Regions from separate parts of the Marinobacter suaedae genome, predicted to be linked through region 1. Evidence: predicted binding sites of a transcription regulator. Region 1 holds the regulator's gene; each other region holds the start of a gene.
What was found. The regulator sigma-54, encoded in region 1, starts transcription at its own class of promoters, with help from an activator protein. The targets are predictions, from matches to a motif close to ANTGGCATNNANNTTGCTNT.

Region 2: a site for sigma-54 is predicted at 2,090-2,109, ahead of glnK (P-II family nitrogen regulator). Genes of this name have one in related genera too.
Region 3: a site for sigma-54 is predicted at 2,481-2,500, ahead of glnA (glutamate--ammonia ligase). Genes of this name have one in related genera too.

The regions. Positions count from the first base shown of each region.
Region 1 is NZ_JAUMIS010000001.1:344,869-349,080, forward strand. Features, by position in the region: gene lptA (lipopolysaccharide transport periplasmic protein LptA) at 1-19, shown strand, start outside; gene lptB (LPS export ABC transporter ATP-binding protein) at 1-722, shown strand, start outside; gene QVZ43_RS01495 (RNA polymerase factor sigma-54) at 878-2,407, shown strand; gene hpf (ribosome hibernation promoting factor) at 2,520-2,828, shown strand; gene ptsN (PTS IIA-like nitrogen regulatory protein PtsN) at 2,913-3,383, shown strand; gene rapZ (RNase adapter RapZ) at 3,414-4,212, shown strand, end outside.
Region 2 is NZ_JAUMIS010000001.1:1,835,414-1,839,625, reverse strand. Features, by position in the region: gene QVZ43_RS08390 (YifB family Mg chelatase-like AAA ATPase) at 1-1,486, opposite strand, end outside; gene QVZ43_RS08385 (accessory factor UbiK family protein) at 1,553-1,807, opposite strand; gene glnK (P-II family nitrogen regulator) at 2,220-2,558, shown strand; gene QVZ43_RS08375 (ammonium transporter) at 2,629-3,912, shown strand; gene QVZ43_RS08370 (DUF6316 family protein) at 4,004-4,212, opposite strand, start outside.
Region 3 is NZ_JAUMIS010000003.1:61,883-66,094, forward strand. Features, by position in the region: gene QVZ43_RS15875 (DUF4124 domain-containing protein) at 208-732, opposite strand; gene glnA (glutamate--ammonia ligase) at 929-2,332, opposite strand; gene typA (translational GTPase TypA) at 2,857-4,212, shown strand, end outside.

The DNA.
Region 1 (4,212 bases):
CAGTTCTGAGAGCCAGTAATCTGGCGAAAAGCTACAAACAGAAAAAAGTGGTGATTGACGTCTCGCTGGAAATTCGCAGCGGCGAGATCGTCGGCCTCCTGGGGCCGAACGGCGCGGGCAAAACGACCTGTTTTTACATGATCGTGGGCCTCGTGCCCGCCGACCGGGGCCGAATCGCCATTGATGGCCAAAACATCACACCGTTGCCCATGCACGGACGCGCGCGAAAAGGTATTGGATACCTGCCGCAGGAGGCATCCGTGTTTCGCAAGCTGTCGGTCCGGGACAACATCATGGCCATCCTGGAAACCCGCAAACGGTTGAGCCGCAGCGAGCGTGAACACAAACTGGAAGAACTGCTGGAAGAGTTCCACATCACCCACATTCGGGACAGCGTTGGCATGGCCCTTTCCGGGGGCGAACGCCGACGCGTGGAGATCGCCCGGGCGCTGGCCATGGAGCCCGCCTTTATTCTGCTTGATGAGCCCTTTGCCGGGGTCGACCCCATCTCCGTGAGTGACATAAAGCACATCATCCGCCACCTCAGGGACAAAGGCATTGGCGTGCTGATCACCGACCATAACGTCCGGGAAACACTGGACATCTGTGAAACCGCCTACATCGTATCGGGCGGCCATATCATTGCCTCTGGAAACGCCGAGAGCATTCTCGCCAACCAGCAGGTGAAGGAAGTCTATCTGGGCGATGAATTCCGCCTGTGACTCATGGCATCCAATTGTTTTGGTACTCGCTACCAAGTAAACTCGGCAAAGAACTTGCTAGACCGCGTACTCTGCAAACGCTGGTCGTGTATAGATTTTTACGACACATTCCGTAATCGCGTGAGCTGATGAGTAACGGATCCTGAACCATGGTGATGAAAGCCTCTTTACAGTTAAAGCTGGGTCAAAGCCTGACCATGACGCCCCAGCTTCAACAGGCGATCCGGCTACTACAGCTATCTACCCTCGATCTCCAGCAAGAGATCCAGCAGGCTCTGGAATCCAACCCCATGCTGGAGACGTCGGAAGATGACGAACAGCATCCGGACACCGCCAGCAACGACGCTGACAATTCCCAAAACGATACCGAAGCTGACGTTACGGCAGACGCCTCGTCCGAGGCTGAGCAAGACTGGGACGAACCCGATCCCGGCCCCGACTGGTCGACCGAAAACGAGGCTCCCGACAACATTCCGGATGACCTGCCCGTCGACACAGCCTGGGACGATATCTACCAGTCTGCCCCAGCACCCGCTGCCCGAAACGACGACGAAAACGATCACGACTTCGAGACACGAAACTCGCCCACAGAAACCCTGCAGGATCACCTTGAGTGGCAGCTCAACCTCACCCCACTGAGTGAAAGGGACAGCGCTGTAGCCCACGCACTGTTGGATGCCGTGGATGACCGCGGCTACGTCACCAGCCCACTGGAAGAAATTCACGCCGGCCTGCTGGAAGAGGAAGACGAGGACCCACTGGAACTGGACGAAGTGGAAGCGGTTCTGCATCGCCTGCAGCATTTCGATCCGCCCGGCGTATTTGCCCGCGACCTTCAGGAATGCCTGCTGATCCAGCTGAACCAGCTTCCGCCCGAAACCCCCTGGCTCGCCCAGGCCCGTCTGGTGATTACTCACTACATCAACCTGCTTGGCAATCGGGATTACGCACAACTGCTGCGCAGGAGCCGGCTGAAAGAGGACCAACTTCGGGAAGTATTGGCGCTCATTACCAATCTGAATCCACGCCCCGGCGATTCCATTGACCGGGCGGAACCGGATTATGTGATTCCAGACGTAATTGTCAGGAAACACAGCGGTCGCTGGCGCGTGGAGCTTAACCCTGAAATCGCACCGCGCATCCGCGTCAATGCAAGCTATGCTTCCCTTATAAAGCGAGCGGACAGCAGTGCTGACAACACCTACCTCCGGGATCAGCTGCAAGAGGCCAAATGGTTCATCAAAAGCCTGCAAAGCCGGAACGAAACCTTGCTGAAGGTCGCCACGCGCATTGTGGAGCACCAACAAGGCTTTCTCGATCAGGGCGAAGAGGCCATGAAACCTCTGATCCTGTCAGACATTGCGCAGGCCGTCGAAATGCATGAATCGACGATTTCCAGGGTGACGACGCAAAAATATATGCACACCCCACGGGGCATTTTCGAACTCAAGTACTTCTTCTCCAGCCATGTCAGTACCGATGAGGGTGGGGAGTGTTCTTCGACCGCCATCCGTGCAATGATCAAGAAACTGATTGCTGCAGAAACACCGAAAAAGCCGTTGAGCGATAGTAAAATTGCGGCCATGCTAGGAGAACAGGGCATCAGGGTGGCGCGACGCACGGTAGCCAAGTACCGGGAGGCCATGCATATTCCGCCGTCCAACGAGCGAAAACGACTGGTTTAGGGGCATTCGGTCTGCAAGGGCAGCCCCTGAACATTTCTGCTGGTGCAGAACACCGCACCAGCGCTCAGCCCGGCCCCAGTTTGGGCCGGCATGATGACAACAGGAGACGCCTATGCAACTCAACATTTCAGGCCATCATGTAGAACTGACTCCCGCACTGAAGGATTACGTTTCAGAGAAATTCGAAAAACTGGAACGGCACTTTGACCACATCAACAATTGCCAGGTCACTCTGGAGGTGGAAAAGGTGCGCCAGCTGGCGGAAGCAACCATGCATGTGGTTGGCGGTGAAATTCACGCAAAGGCTGAAAACGAGGACATGTACGCGGCAATCGATGCCCTGATCGATAAGCTTGACCGCCAGATCCTCAAGCACAAGGAAAAGAACGTAGACCGTAAGCACGGTAACGGCTCCCGGTAGCGACCGGATCCGTGAACAACAGCGAATCGCGCTGCGGCCAGGGTATCCTGCCGCAGCTTTTTTTAACCGACATGCAGTCGATCCATGAGCGACACATCCCTGACAATCGATAACATCCTTTTGCCCGAACTTTCCCTGTGCAGGATTCCTGCATCGAGCAAGAAACGGGTACTGGAGTCTATTGCCGAGCAAATTCACCAGCACGACGCCACGCTCAACGCAACGCAGATTTTCAACAACCTGGTGGCACGGGAGCGCCTTGGCAGCACCGGCATTGGCCAGGGCATCGCCATTCCCCACTGCCGACTGGAAGGCCTCGATCATGTCATCGGTGTTCTGGTAACACTGGAACAAAGCATTGATTTCGACGCCATCGACAACCAGCCTGTCGATCTGGTTTTTGCCCTGATCGTGCCAAAGGAAGCAACCAGCGAGCACCTCGAACTGCTGAGCCAGCTGGCGGAGAAGTTCAACGATCGTGCATTTTGCGACCGGCTTCGCCAGTGCGAAGCGTCCGGCACCCTCTACCAGCACATGACCGCCGGAAACCCGTAATCATTCATCGACAGGGGAGGCTGAGAAACCATGAAACTGATTATCGTCAGTGGCAGGTCTGGTTCCGGTAAAAGTACAGCGCTCCATGTACTGGAAGATCTCGGCTACTACTGCATCGACAACTTGCCAATCGGTCTGCTGTTCCCGCTGACTCAGGAAGCCACCGAGCATGCGACACCGGGCAGGCTCAGCAAAATGGCCGTGAGCATTGATGCCAGGAACCTGTCCGGGGAACTGAGCAACTTCGAGGATATATACCGCCAGCTGAAATCGACAGCCCTCCAGGTTGAGATCATTTTCCTCGATGCGGACGAACAGTCGTTACTCCAGCGCTTTCACGCTACCAGACGCAAACATCCACTGAGCGATGATAAAACGTCCCTCCGGGAAGCCATTCACAACGAAAAAAACCTGCTGGAACCCCTATCCAAACTGGCCGATCTCTATATTGACACCACCGGCACGTCGATTTACGAACTGCGCGACATGGTCAAGCAACGCGTGGTCGGACGTAAAGACCAGGAACTGGCGCTGCTCATCCAGTCCTTTGGTTTCAAGCATGGCGTTCCGCTGGATTCGGATTATGTCTTCGATGTGCGCTGTCTGCCCAACCCCTACTGGGATCACAGCCTGCGCAACTACACCGGTCTGGACCAACCCGTTATCGATTTCCTGGAGCAGGAGCCAGCCAGCCGAAAAATGGTGGATGACCTGATCGGATTTCTGGAGAACTGGCTGCCGGCGTTTGCTGACAGTAACCGCAGTTACATGACCATTTCCATTGGCTGCACCGGTGGCCAGCATCGCTCGGTGTTTGTCAGCGAACAGC
Region 2 (4,212 bases), 1.5 Mb from region 1:
CCGCTACATGCCGCTGGTTCACCGAGTCGGCGCTATCAAGGTCCGCCAGCGTGCGGGCAACCCGCTGGATCCGGTGCAACGCCCTGGCTGACAACCCGAGCCGATCCAACGCGCCGGCGAGCATCTTCTGGCAGGCTGAATCCAGGCGACAGGCCTCTTGCAACTCACGCCCGGCCAGCCTCCCGTTGACGCAGCCTCGATAAACCTGCCGCTCTCTGGCCAACAGTACCCGCTCGCGCACTACAGCACTGCTCTCCGAAGCCTCTTCTATCTGCCCTGCTCCATGATTGTGCATGAGCACATCGGCACCCTGTACAGGCATTTCCACGTGCAGGTCAAAGCGGTCCAGCAAAGGACCTGAAACTTTCGAGCTGTATCGCAACACTTGCTGAGCCGTGCACTGACACTCCCGCGTGGGATGGCCCAGAAAGCCACAGGGGCAGGGATTCATCGCCGCCACCAACTGGAAGCGAGCCGGAAACTCCACCTGACGCGCAGACCGGCTGATGGCAATGAAGCCGGATTCCATGGGTTCCCGCAGAACCTCCAGCACCCGTCGCTCGAATTCCGGTAACTCGTCGAGGAACAGTACGCCACCATGGGCCAGAGAGATTTCACCGGGGCGAGGATGGCTGCCCCCACCCACCATGGCGACGGCAGAGGCCGTATGGTGCGGTGCGCGGTAGGGCGGCTGTCGCCACACTTCGGGCGTGACCGGGCGGCCGGACACCGAGTGAATGGCCGCCACGTCCAACGCGCTGTCCGGATCCAGCGCCGGAAGAATACCCGGCAGGCGACTGGCGAGCATGCTCTTGCCCGTGCCCGGGGGGCCAAAGAACAGCAGATTGTGTTGGCCGGCGGCGGCAACCTCCAGCGCACGGCGAGGTACATGCTGGCCGCGCACATCCGCCAGATCCGGGATTCCACCGTGAAAGACGCTGGGCTCCGCCTGGACTGTCGCAACGGGACTCAGCTGTTCCTGCCTGGTGAGGTGGGCACACACCGCGAGCAGATGGTTTGTCGCAAAGACATTACCCTGACTTACCAGAGACGCTTCAGAGGCGTTCTGCTGGGGCACCAACAGCTGTCTTCCCGTCTTCGTGACGGCAATGGCGGCCGGCAGCACCCCATTCAGTGGACGGAGCGCCCCATCGAGCGATAGTTCCCCGATGAACTCAAGCTGTGAAAGGGGCTCCAGCGGCAACTGACCAGAGGCTGCCAGAATGCCGATGGCAATGGGCAAATCGAAGCGTGCGCCCTCTTTGGGCAGATCCGCAGGCGCCAGATTAATGGTGATACGACGGGCAGGAAACTCGAAACCGGAATTCAGCAGGGCGCTTCGCACCCGTTCCCGACTTTCCCGCACCGCAGTTTCCGGCATTCCTACGATGGACAGCACGGGCAATCCGCCCGACAGATGGACCTCGACGGTTACGGCAGGGGCCATAACGCCAACACTGGCCCTGGAATGAACAATAGCAAGCATGACAACCTTCCCTGGTTTCATGAATTATGAACATCTCTGGCCCGACGTCCTGTCAGGCAATGGCGACTACTTCGCCTTGAGCTGCTGCTCCAGCTCGGCCACGCGCTGCTCCAGTGCGTCGACTTTTTCACGGGTCTTCAGCAACACAGCCTGCTGGGCATCAAACTCTTCACGGGTAACCAGCTCCAGGCGGGACAGCACCGACATGACGGTCGCCCGGGCATGAGTCTCAAAATCTTCCCTGGCAGCACGGGCCATATCCGGCACAAACTGGCCAAACTGCCCCTGCAACTGGGCAAAAATATCCTGTGGACCTTTCACAAGCGCTTACCTCTCTTATGGAACACTGACTACTGGCTCAGACGGATCCCGCCGGGCGGGTTCTGACACTGTTATACCAAAGCCCGGAGTGTATCACACGGCGCCCGAGCAGCACTGAAATCAACGCCCCAAAGTCGACGCTCACACCCATCTTGACACCCATGGAAAATGGTGGTGCCAAATCGAGCCATTTGTGTGCACAATGCCCATTATTGGTGCGCCCTTTTGCGCCAATCTGGGACAAGCAATAATCAACACATTGATATACAATGGTTTTTTTGCGTTGGCACACCCAATGCTTTCACACCTCGTACGCAATCCGCACAGTTGATGTGCGAGGTGGCAGCATCCCGAACCCATCAGTTGGCCGTCTGGCCCCCACTGCTGGGACGGCTTTACCAAGGAGACAGCAATGAAACTTGTGACAGCGATCATTAAGCCTTTCAAGCTGGATGATGTCCGTGAGGCACTATCCGAGATTGGCGTTCAAGGTGTAACCGTCACTGAAGTCAAAGGCTTCGGTCGGCAGAAAGGACACACAGAGCTCTACCGTGGCGCGGAATACGTGGTCGATTTCCTTCCCAAGGTCAAAGTAGAAGTTGCCATTGGCGACAACCTGCTGGACCAGGTCATCGAATCCATCACTAAGGCAGCCAACACCGGCAAGATCGGTGACGGCAAAATCTTTGTAACTGAACTGGAGCAGGCCATCCGGATCCGGACTGGCGAAACCGGCGAAGAAGCGGTGTGATCCAGCTCTGAACAAAAGTAGCCAACGCAAAATTTTATAACCTGATCAAGCCTTGTGCGGAGGGCTTAAAATGGAAAGCAACCTTAATCATATCTTTGAATTGCAGTACGCAATGGATACGTTCTACTTCCTGATTTGCGGCGCGCTGGTCATGTGGATGGCCGCGGGCTTCGCAATGCTGGAAGCGGGTCTTGTCCGTGCGAAAAACACCACTGAAATCCTGACCAAAAACGTCGCCCTGTTCGCGATCGCCTGTACGATGTACCTGATCTGCGGTTACGACATCATGTACGGCGGCGGTCTCTTCCTCGACGGCATCACCACCGTTGCTGAAATGGATGACGCGGCCGTGGCCGGCGTTATCGCTGCTTCCACCGAAGCCGGCTTTGCCGACATGGGTGAGTACAGCGGTGCTTCCGACTTCTTCTTCCAGGTTGTGTTCGTAGCCACGGCCATGTCCATCGTGTCTGGTGCGGTTGCCGAGCGTATGAAGCTCTGGGCATTCCTGCTGTTCGCGGTTGTTATGACCGGCTTCATCTACCCGATGGAAGGTGCCTGGACCTGGAACGGTGACGCGGTATTCGGCATGTACGAGCTGAGCTACAGCGACTACGCCGGCTCCGGTATCGTTCACATGGCTGGTGCCGCTGCTGCCCTGGCGGGTGTTCTGGTTCTGGGTCCTCGTAAGGGCAAGTATGGTCCGAACGGCCAGATCAACGCGTTCCCGGGCGCCAACCTGCCGCTGGCTACCCTCGGTACCTTCATCCTGTGGATGGGCTGGTTCGGCTTCAACGGCGGCTCCACTCTGAAGCTGGGTGGCATTGGTGTTGCGAACGAAGTAGCTAACGTGTTCCTTAACACCAACGCTGCGGCTGCCGGTGGTCTGATCACCGCACTGGTTGTGGCCCGCCTCATGTTCGGCAAAGCCGACCTGACCATGGCCCTGAACGGTGCCCTGGCTGGCCTGGTTGCGATCACTGCAGAGCCGGCTGATCCGTCTCCGCTGCTCGCTACCGTCATCGGTGCCATCGGTGGTGCGATCGTGGTCTTCTCCATCGTGTTCATGGACAAGATCCGTATCGACGACCCGGTCGGTGCCATCTCTGTCCACGGTGTAGTGGGTATCTGGGGTATCTTCGCGGTGCTGCTGTCCGACGCCGACGCGACCTTCATGGGCCAGCTGGTGGGTACTCTGACCATCTTCCTGTGGGTCTTCGTCACCAGCCTGGTTGCATGGCTGGTCATCAAGGCGATCATGGGCATCCGTGTCAGCGAAGAAGAAGAGTACGAAGGTGTGGATCTGTCCGAGTGTGGTATGGAAGCCTATCCGGAGTGGGTAAACGGCCGTCAGTAATTGACGACCGGCATACGACAAGGGGCGCCCATCGGGCGCCCCTTTTTTGTCTGGTCGAACTGAGTGATTCAGAGATCCCCGGCTTCGCTCACTAAAAACGCGCCTCCTGATACAGCATGTCATCCGAATGGCGCAGGTATAGCAGCAAGACCTGCTGGGCCTCCTGATGAGAATCATACGGCCCCTCCACGGTTCCCTCGCGGGTCTGGAAGAACCACTTGCCATTCACCAGTGCATACCGGTCACTGCGAAACCAGTGACGCTCCCCTTCTCCTTTTCGCATTTCCATCGACAAATCCC
Region 3 (4,212 bases), on a different contig from region 1:
TCCAAAGGATTGCAAGAAGCGAACCAGTTTAGACACCGTTGGAAAAACACAGGGCGATACGCGTATAAACGAGCCAAAACTGGCGGAATTATGCCGTAAGCTGGTGCAGGAGAGGGTATTTACTCTAACCAGCGGGGCTGTAACGCCCTGATGCTGGTCAGAGTATGGCGTGTTCTTGGTGCGAATGCACTGAAATGGTGCGCGGTATTAGTTCGCGACTGACGGGCGGTGCACGGTAAAGCTGATGGCGGAGCCGGTTTTCACCTGAACGCCGTTCTCATCCACGATGTGGACGCGGGCATCGTGGGTGCCCCGGTTTACGTTACTGACTGCGACAGTGCCAGAGGTGCTCTGGCCAATCGGCTGGCCATCCAGCGTCACTTCGTATTTGTGCCCCGATTGCAGCGAAGGGGAGCTGCTGACTTCAAAACGGACTTCGCCACCGCCGCTGTGGAATGCCTGGTTATTCTGCGGATAGATGAACGAAACACTTTCATAAACCGAGCCTTCACGTTTGACTTCTTCCCGGAGCTTGTCGGTTTCCCGCACATTCTGGGGTTTCGGGAGAGTCACGGTGGTCACCGGTTTCACATCGATGGCTTCTGCGCCTTCGGTCGGCTCGTCGGAGTAAGTGACGTTGCCATAGGCATCGACGTTTCGGTAAACCTCTGCGCTGACGGAAGAGGTAGCCAGGATAAGGGCTGCGGTGAGCAATCCGGTCCTCGGTTTCATAACTGCACCTGTTGTCGTGGTTTTTAACCGATTATCGATGGCGCCTGAGGTCTTTTCAACGGCTCCGGTGGCGGTTGTTGGTTACATATCGTTAACGGCGGCAGGCACTTGCGAGGATTTTCCGGGTGAGGCCTGATGGGGGCGAAAAAAAGCCCCGCACGGGGCGGGGCTTTTTGTTCTGTTGAATCTGTGGAGATTAAACAGAGTAGTACATGTCGAACTCAACCGGGTGAGTGGTCATGTTCAGGCGCTCAACTTCGCCGCGCTTCAGGTCGACGTAGCCAGCGATCATGTCTTCAGTGAACACGCCGCCCTTGGTCAGGAACTCGTGATCCTTCTCGAGGCAATCCAGGGCTTCCTGGAAGGTCTCGGCCACGGTCGGGATGTTCAGTGCTTCTTCCTTCGGCAGATCGTACAGATCCTTGTCCATGGCATCGCCCGGGTGGATCTTATTCTGGATGCCGTCGAGGCCGGCCATCAGCATGGCAGCGAACGCCAGGTACGGGTTGGCAGACGGATCCGGGAAGCGAACTTCGATACGACGTGCCTTCGGGCTGTTCACGAACGGGATACGGATGGAAGCGGAACGGTTACGGGCAGAGTAGGCCAGCATAACCGGAGCTTCGAAGCCCGGAACCAGGCGCTTGTAGCTGTTGGTAGAGGCGTTGGTGAAGGCGTTGATGGTCTTGGCGTGCTTGATGATACCGCCGATGTAGTACAGGGCGGTTTCGCTCAGACCGGCATAGCCGTCGCCAGCGAAGATGTTCTTGCCATCTTTGTTCAGGGACATGTGAACGTGCATGCCAGAGCCGTTGTCGCCAACCACCGGCTTCGGCATGAAGGTGGCGGTCTTGCCGTAAGCGTGAGCAACGTTGTGTACGCAGTACTTCAGGATCTGAACTTCGTCTGCTTTGCGGGTCAGGGTGTTGGCGCCAACGCCAATTTCACACTGGCCAGCGGTGCCCACTTCGTGGTGGTGTACTTCGATTTCCAGGCCCATGGATTCCATGGCCGCACACATCGCACCACGCAGATCGTGCAGGCTGTCTACCGGCGGAACCGGGAAGTAGCCGCCTTTGACGCCCGGACGGTGACCAATGTTGTTGCGGTCGAAGTCTTCACCAGATACCCAGGCAGCTTCTTCAGAGTGGATGCTGTAGCCAGCGCCCTTCATGTCGACGTCCCACTTCACGGAATCGAATACGAAGAACTCGGGCTCAGGGCCAAACAGTGCGCCGTCGGCGACGCCGGTGGACTTCAGGTACTCTTCTGCGCGACGTGCAACAGAGCGTGGGTCACGCTCGTAGCCTTGCATGGTGGACGGCTCGACGATGTCACAGGTGATGTTGACCGTGGTTTCTTCGGTGAACGGGTCCAGCACAGACGTGTCGTCGGCCGGCATCAGGATCATGTCGGATTCGTTGATGCCCTTCCAGCCAGCGATTGAGGAACCGTCGAACATCTTGCCGTCGGTGAAGAAATCTTCGTCAATTTCAGAGGCCGGCAGGGTAACGTGCTGCTCTTTACCGCGGCTGTCGGTGAAGCGCAGATCGACCCACTTAACTTCGTGTTCTTTGATCAAATCAATCGTTTTGGACATTGTGCATGCTCCGTTGTTTATTCAGCGTCTGGGACGCATTCGTGGTCTTTTCGCCGGTTGTCGGATTGGTGATCCGATCCACCTCAGAGGCTTAGGCAGCTTATCAAATGGAAATGCCGCTTGCCTGTGATTTAGGGCTGAAATCTTTTAAGCAAGCGTCTTGCCAATTTCTGGGGCGTGGCCCTGATTGGCTCAGTGACGCGGGTTTTAGGGCTATGGCTGTTGGTCAGAGGGGTGTTGTTGGTGCATGAAACAAGGTGCTGCGCACTAAAATGGGGCAAAAAAGGTCGCCGGTGATCTGAGTTGGTGCGGGTTCCCGAGTTCCGATAGGCGTTAATGTCCATATTCAGGGGTAGGACTTTTCGCTATACTTCGCGCCGCCTTATTTTGTGCCCCGGTTTCGGGGTGGTGCCGCCCGGCACATTCTTAATGGGCCCACCATTTACGGATTTGAGACGACATGTGAGGTTTGGCCTCAGGACGACGGCTCAGGTCAAAGACAGCATGTCGCAGGAATAATAGTTGTGATTGAGAAGCTTCGTAATATCGCCATCATCGCCCACGTTGACCATGGCAAAACCACACTCGTAGACCAGTTGCTGCGTCAATCCGGAACGCTGGAGCGTAAAGAGCTCGATAGCGAGCGCGTGATGGATTCGAACGATCAGGAAAAAGAGCGCGGTATCACCATCCTCGCGAAGAACACGGCGCTGAAATGGAACGACTACGATATCAACATCGTCGACACTCCGGGACACGCCGACTTTGGTGGTGAGGTTGAGCGTGTAATGAGCATGGTGGATTGTGTGCTGCTGGTTGTCGATTCGATTGATGGCCCGATGCCGCAAACCCGCTTCGTGACCCAGAAAGCCTTCGCGGCGGGCCTGCGCCCGATCGTGGTGGTGAACAAGATTGACCGTCCGGGTGCTCGTCCGGACTGGGTTATTGACCAGGTTTTCGATCTGTTTGATGCCCTGGGCGCGACAGACGAACAGCTGGACTTCCCGATTGTCTACGCCAGTGCCCTGAACGGCATTGCGGGTAACGATCACGAAAACCTCGACGACAACATGGATGCCGTGTTCCAGGCGATTGTTGACCATGTGCCGGCTCCAAAGGTTGACCTGGACGGCCCGTTCCAGATGCAGATCTCCCAGCTGGACTACAACAGCTTCCTGGGTGTTATCGGCATTGGCCGCATTATGCGCGGCAAGGTTAAGACCAATTCACCGGTAACCGCGATTGGTGCTGACGGTAAAAAGCGTAATGGTCGTATCCTCAAGATCATGGGGCATTCTGGTCTGCAGCGCGTGGAAGTCGAGGAAGCGCAGGCGGGTGATATCGTCTGTGTGAGCGGCATGGATGAGCTGTACATCTCCGATACCCTGTGCGACCAGTCTAATGTTGAGGCGCTGCCGCCGTTGACTGTGGACGAGCCGACCGTGTCCATGACCTTTCAGGTGAACGATTCGCCGTTCGCGGGTAAAGAAGGCAAGTACGTCACCAGCCGGAACATCAAAGAACGTCTGGAAAAAGAGCTGCTGCACAACGTTGCTCTGCGTGTTGAAGAGGGTGACTCCGCGGACAAGTTCAAGGTTTCCGGCCGGGGCGAGCTGCACCTGTCGGTACTGATCGAGAATATGCGTCGTGAAAACTTCGAGCTGGCGGTTGGCCGTCCTGAAGTGGTCATTCGTGAAATCGATGGCGAGAAGCAAGAGCCGTACGAGAACGTAATTGTCGACATCGAAGAGCAGCATCAGGGTTCTGTCATGGAGCAGATGGGGCTGCGCAAGGGCGATCTGACCAACATGGCTCCGGACGGTAAAGGGCGTATGCGCCTTGAGTACACCATTCCGGCGCGCGGACTGATTGGTTTCCGT